One region of the Oceanobacillus sp. FSL K6-2867 genome, then DNA from elsewhere that is predicted to be linked to it. Evidence: predicted binding sites of a transcription regulator. Region 1 holds the regulator's gene; the other holds the start of a gene.

Region 1 (3,432 bases):
ATGCAAATGTTAATATTAAGCTAACCGGTGCATTGATACAATAAGGAGACCGTTCATATGGCGGTCCTTTCAATTAACTGACAGGATAGCTAAAATGTTCGGTCTGATCATCTTTTCGGCAATCGGGCTAGATTACTGGAATTAATTGAATATTCCCAATTCGGAAGCTTCGGATTCCTTTATAGAAAATTCCTATTATGACTATTATTAATATTTATTTCACTTGACGTTTATCCGTTGTTAAAATGGAACAAACTAATAAAAGAGGTGTTAAGATGAAAAAATTAAACTTATTGTTGCTGTCCGTATTCTTAATCACTGCCGTGGTAGTATCCGCCTGTGCATCGGGCAACGATAGCGAATCATCAAACGAAGAAAATGAACAGAAATCAGAACAAGCTCCTAAAAATGGAGAGGAAAACAGTTCAGACTCTTTGAATAAAGGGATTGAAAAGGTATTGACTTCCCTTCAGGAATTGAAGAATACCGCTGAAACCTCGCCGGATGACACCGATAATATCAATAGTAAAGGAAAATCCCTTTCAGAAAACTGGGAGCCCATTGAAGAGAAGGTAGAAGAACAAAATCCAGATGCTTATGAAAATATTGAAGAGAGCCTGTATCCGCTCATCGGCGAGGCACAGAAAGAAAAGCCGGATACCAATAAGGTGACAAAGCTGATTGAAGAAACAACTGAAAAGCTCAATCAATTCAAGGGCAAGCTCTCTTCATCGTAATCAGCTATCAACCATGTCGATGAAATGCCACTTACAAGGTATACAAGCTGCTGCCTGGAACAGGACATTTACGCTGAGAGATGGTATTAAAGAATATAATGTGAAACACAGACACTCTTAAACAATAGGGCGCGATTGTTTAATAAAAGTCTATTTTTTTATCTTCAACTCTATGGTGCTTTTGTTAAAGAGCACCATAGTATTTTGATTAACTCCATTTAGGGGTTATTTTTTATGTAAACAAAAACCGCAATAAGTGCGGTTAATAAATTATGCTATGATTGCGTTGTCGCTTTGTTTTAGTACGGCTTTCTTATTATGATGGTTTATGTTAGATGGTGTACTATATAAATAGGAAGAAACACGTTTAAAATGACAGACATCAAAGCTAAGACAGTCAAAAATATTATTCCCCAATTCACGCCCCAGTGATGCCCCAAAACTATTAATATCAGATGTTCTAATTTACGAAGTGGAAAATACTAAAATTCAATGTAATCGAGAACTTGAAAGAGTATGAAATAGAATTATTTTATAGTATAGAATTAGAACAACTGTTCACCCTTGGGAAAGAGAGCAGTATTTAACGAATTATGAAGCGTGTTTATTTGGTGAGTGCGGTTAAATATTTAATGAAGCTCAATGCTTGATGTTTGGCTTGTACCCACGAAATAATCACCAAACTAACAAATGGACACAGCGTCTGTTTTTATAATCTAATCGTTTATTAGGCGAATTATAGGGGTGAACGGTACTTTTTCTATTTTTATAGAACTATTCTGCGTGCTGCTTACAGCAAGTGCGTGCTGTTCATAAAAAAATAGCCCAACACTTTTGTGTTAGGGCTAGACTATTATGCATATGCATGGGATTCGCACCTTTTAGCTGTTGTTGAAGAAAGGTCAATAAATTAATGGATGTTCCGGTACAGGCCTATTACTTTTCCTAAAATTGTAACATTTTGATAAATTAAAGGCTCCATTGTTGCATTTTCTGGCTGCAGACGAATATGACCTTTTTCTTTAAAAAAGCGTTTCACGGTTGCTTCATTATCTTCGGTCATTGCCACAACAATATCACTATTATCTGCCGTGTTTTGCTGCTTTACAATAACCATATCACCATCAAGAATACCGGCCTCTATCATACTTTCTCCATCAATTTCCAGGATAAATAAATTATCATCAGGGCTTGCGGTTGTACTCGGAAGTGGAATGAATTCCTCAATGTTTTCAACGGCAGTAATCGGGATTCCAGCAGTAACCTTACCAATCACTGGTGCATAGCGAACCTCTTCTTTTGGAATATGACTCTCTTCTGATAGATCCATAATTTCAATCGCCCTTGGTTTCGTAGGGTCCCGGCGAATATATCCTTTCGATTCAATTCTTTCGAGATGTCCGTGTACAGTAGAACTGGAGGCAAGACCAACAGCAGCTGCTATTTCCCGTACAGATGGTGGATATCCTTTTTTACTAACTTCATCTTTTATAAAATCAAGAATCATTTGTTGCCTTTTTGAAAGTTTTGTCATCTCTTTTTCACCTCTTACATAGGATTTATTAATGATAGTTTACCATTTTACGTATACATAAGCAAACGTTCGTTCTAAAAATATGTTGACAGGACCATATGTTCGGTAGTATACTTTCGTTAACCGAACAATAGTTCTTAAAAAGGGGGCTATAAATGATGTTTGAAAAAATTTCAAAAACGGATGCTTTTTATTTAGTAGCTTTTGCATTAACATTAGGGTTCTTATACTTTTCTATCATTATTAGCGGGTAAAATATTGCAATAAAGGAGTACGACGCATTGAATGCACTGATATACTGCCGTGTCAGCACAGATAAAAAGACACAAGAGACATCTTTAGCCAGGCAGAAGCAAGAGCTTTACAAGCTTGCAGATAAACATAATTTTACGGTTGCTGATTGTATTGAGGAACAAGAGAGCGGCTATGAAATTGAACGAGAAGGTATATTTAAAATGCTTGATTGTTTTGCTGCAAACAAAGCCAATTGTTTATTAATTCAAGATGAGACAAGACTTGGCAGAGGGAATACGAAGATTGCTCTATTTCATCAGCTAAATAAAATGCAGATCCCTATCTATACTGTGATGCACGATGGGGAATTGGAATTAACAGAGTCAGATTCAATGGTTTTGCAGATTGTAGGAATTGTAGAGGAATATCAGCGCAAAATTCATAATATGAAGATTAAACGCGGGATGAATAAAGCGATTCGGGAAGGGTATAACCCGAGTAAAAACCTTTCTAATTCAAATCATGCGCCAGGCAGAGATCGTATATCTTTTCCTATTGAAGAAGTTGTCCGCCTGCGTCAAAATAACCTCACTTTTGACGAAATTGCAAAAACATTAAATGGCTTGGGATATAACGTTTCAAAAGCAACGGTTCATCGCAGGTATCAGGAATTTCGAAATACTTGAATATCTGAAGCGTGTAGAGTACGATGTAAAGACAGGAATAGGTATGTTATTCTTGTCTTTGTTTTTTGTTATACTATACAGTGGGAGGTCCGTTCTATGCTAACGAAAGAAAAACTAGAACGTATTAATATATTAGCAAAAAAAGCTAAAGAAGAAGGGTTATCGGAAAAGGAAAAAAAAGAACAAAAGCAATTAAGAGAAGAATATTTGAATAATGTACGGAGTTCTTTTAAAAACCAAT
Region 2 (3,432 bases), 790 kb from region 1:
TGAAAGGGACAAGCATAGCTGTCCCGTCATAACATTAAGCATAATGTCCGCCAATCTTCTTGCTGCGCTCCAGCGTAATCCCGGCATCTGTATAGCTTGAGGCACGGAGAATAGCGGTAGGCCCATATTTATCACGAATCGCATCCATTACATAGCCGATATCATTTTTCTTTGCGCGATCCTCAAATAGATCGAGCTGGACATCAGTCTGATCGAATAGCTTTGTTAAGGTGACATATACATGCCTAATCATGCTTTTTCCATCATAAAATTCCTGAAATAACTGCATGCAAATTCTATACATATCCATGGTCACGTTAGTAGGGATATCAATTGATCGGGAATGTGAAAATCCACCAGCTTCTTCTTTTGAATAGGAAATGCTAAGCTGAATGGTTCTGCCTGCTTTACCTGCTGTACGAGCTCTGCGGCACACCTCCTCGCAAAGATCAAGAATGCAGTAAGAAACTTCATCTCTCGTATAATCCCGGAGCAAAGATATGCCATGTCCGAAGCCTTTTTGCTCCTGTTTTGTAAAGTCACCAAAAACAGGGCTTAAATCAATTCCCCATGCATGCCAATAGAGCTGTTCTCCCATGACTCCAAAGCGTTTTTGTAAGAGTTCCAGTTTATAATTGGCGATTTGCCCAAGTGTAACAATTCCCATGCGGTGCAAGTTCTTCATCATCCGATGTCCAATTCCCCAAATGTTTTGAACAGGAGTTGGCCAAAGCTTTTCTGGTACATCCTCGTATTTGCATTCCGCAATCCCTGTTTTTTTAGCGTGTAAATCCATGACGACCTTTGCGAGAAATTTATTATCCCCAATCCCAATAGAGGAAGTAATTCCAAATCGATCCAATATGTCACGCTGTATCTTGTGTGCAATCTCCTGACGACTTCCGAAAAGCTTTTGCAGGCCATTTACGGTAATCCAAACTTCGTCAACCGAATATTGATGGATTGCTTCTGGTGGTGCGTAATCATGCAGTAATTTTGTTATTTCAACGGATACGTTTAAATAATCAGCCATATGGGCTGGCACAACGATAATGTTTGGGTCGTCTGGTAATTCGAAATAACGACTTACATTACTCACCCCATATCTTTGCTTTAAGGCAGGGGATGCTGCTAGTACAATACTTCCGGACCTGTTTGGATCTCCAACGACAGCAAGCATAACCTTCATCGGATCCTCATTTAGTTTCATCGCTTCGACGCTTGCGTAAAAAGAACGCATATCAATACAAAGCACATCATGACGCGGGTAAGGAGAATAGTCCAATTGACTCACCTCTTTAGAACGTTTGTTCCTATTGTATGCAAGAAAATGTAAATTATCAATGTCAATAAATAACAGTATATATGTTCTGTTTTTGTGATATAATAGAACAAACGTTTCTATTTAAGGAGTGCGATAAGATGAATTTATTAAATCATGCTGTTCATGAAAAGATAAAGCTGGAAATGATTTATATGGCACGTGATGGCAATGTTTCGCAGCGATTTGTGCGCGTGCTGGAGGTGTGTGACGATCATATTTTAGCCTATTGTTTTTATCGCAAACAGATCCGTACATTTAAAATAGAAAATATTTTGTCGGTGGAAAAAGCAAGCAGGAGGGCAAGAATCGCATGATACATGATCGCGGAGCGAAGAAATGGACAGCACTTATGCTGCCAGAGCATATCGAAATGTTAAAAGCTTTACAGGTTGAATATAGTTATAAAGAAAAGCCGGTTTTAGATGAACAGCAGATTGAAGAAAATGCAATAAAATTACAGCTGGCAATCCATGATAACCTCACGGTAGAGGTTAAATATTATAAAAAACATGATTTTCATAAAGTAAAGGGAAAATTGCTGAGCGTTGTTTCGAACGATTGTATTGTATTTGATAAGGAGGATCGAACGCAGGTGAAGTTTAGTGATATTATAGAGGTTCTGGTCGTTTAGTTTTCTTGTTTATGACTAGGAGAAGTCTTGAAATCGATAGCAGCATTATAATGAAAATTGAAAAATGGGAAAATATGTTCTGTTAAAAATGATGTATTTTTGCTACAATAGAACTTGTACAAGAAGGCTTTCATGGGTGGTGGCTCACCCCTTTTAATCTGAAAGGGGGTGATGCATGATGACGGTATATGAGTCGTTGGTTCTAATGATTTCGTTTGGAGCTTTAATTGTGGCTGTGCTGTCAGATCAAAAAAAATAGCCACCCTGCAAGCCTGACGAGCAATTAGGGTGGTTATTGGTATAACTCTAATGTGAGTCGCCCCCTTGAAGGGCTATTGTATGGTCGTTAGTGTAGCAGCACTAACGATCTTTTTATATTTTATGGAATTACTTACTTTATTATAACCGATATTGAGGAAAATGAAAAATCAGAGGATAATAATAGAAGCTTTTTTACGATTAAAATTAATTTATCAATGAATGTCTTTTGAATTGCAATTTTAGGAAAATACGGAATGATTAATTGCTGCTAACCTCTAATAAAGCTATAATCAAGGCAGAAGAAATATGGTAAATGTCTTGAGCAGGTCTGCATTATAATGAATCGGAGTGATTCGGATGAGTACCAAAAAGCTGTTGATTATAGTTGGCATCTTCTTTATTGTACTTTTCATTGCTGTTCCAGCGGGTTTTATTTATGTGCTGAATAATGGAAATCCATATACGAAATATCTTGTGAATAAGCATATTCCAGCACATCTGGAAGAGATGGGGTATACAGAGGATCAAATGGAGGAAGCACATTATGTAGAGCCAAAGCACTTAACAAATACGGGTTTCTATCAAGGTCATTATATGGTTGTTTTTAAAGATGAACCGGATATAACGTATTATTATGGAGTAAAGAAAAAAGGAAAACAGGTTCAGCAATTTTGTGATAAGGAAACTCTCTCAGCAGAAGGAGTGACCGAAAGTTTTGAGGGAGAAACGAAGTATAGTGAAAAAGAATGCCAGCATTCCTTGGATAATAGGGATTAGACAGAGTAAATTGGGGGAAAGGGTTCAATTTTATTTTCGCTAAGGAGGACGGTTGTTCCATTTTTGCCCAAGTAATACTAAAATATTTCCAGCATGGAGTGGCTGATACATAACAAAAGTGTTAAACGTCAAAAACGAATAATGCACTAAATTAGCGCAGGAAATATACGCATACTCCTGCGGGAGGAAAGGCATAGGTGAGACCCCGAAGTGCTATAGCACAAGGGGCTCACCAGCCGCTCATGGAAAGCGGAGTATATTTTCGGAGCGGTTTATTTTCGCCAATCATGTTCGGATTTTATGTGGATAGACACTTTTGTCTCAGTTTCTTTATCATGCAGAGTATCTTATTTACGAGTTGATTCTGTTCCACTCCAAAACAATTCCTCAGGTACATAAGCGTATCCTTCCATTAAACGCCGGGAGGTTCTTGCAACAG

The links. Region 1 encodes LexA, which represses DNA repair genes until DNA is damaged. Its sites were predicted from a motif close to CGAACATATGTTCG; they were not measured.
Region 2: a site for LexA is predicted at 1,301-1,314, ahead of NSQ77_RS16065 (DNA polymerase IV). Genes of this name have one in related genera too.

What each region holds. Positions count from the first base shown of each region.
Region 1 is NZ_CP150144.1:4,097,091-4,100,522, forward strand. Features, by position in the region: gene NSQ77_RS19825 (VOC family protein) at 1-13, shown strand, start outside; gene NSQ77_RS19830 (hypothetical protein) at 276-737, shown strand; gene lexA (transcriptional repressor LexA) at 1,648-2,271, opposite strand; gene NSQ77_RS19840 (recombinase family protein) at 2,553-3,191, shown strand; gene NSQ77_RS19845 (DUF896 domain-containing protein) at 3,288-3,432, shown strand, end outside.
Region 2 is NZ_CP150144.1:3,308,452-3,311,883, forward strand. Features, by position in the region: gene NSQ77_RS16065 (DNA polymerase IV) at 35-1,285, opposite strand; gene NSQ77_RS16070 (hypothetical protein) at 1,423-1,638, shown strand; gene NSQ77_RS16075 (YolD-like family protein) at 1,635-1,955, shown strand; gene NSQ77_RS16080 (DUF3139 domain-containing protein) at 2,574-2,993, shown strand; gene NSQ77_RS16085 (PrpF domain-containing protein) at 3,341-3,432, opposite strand, start outside.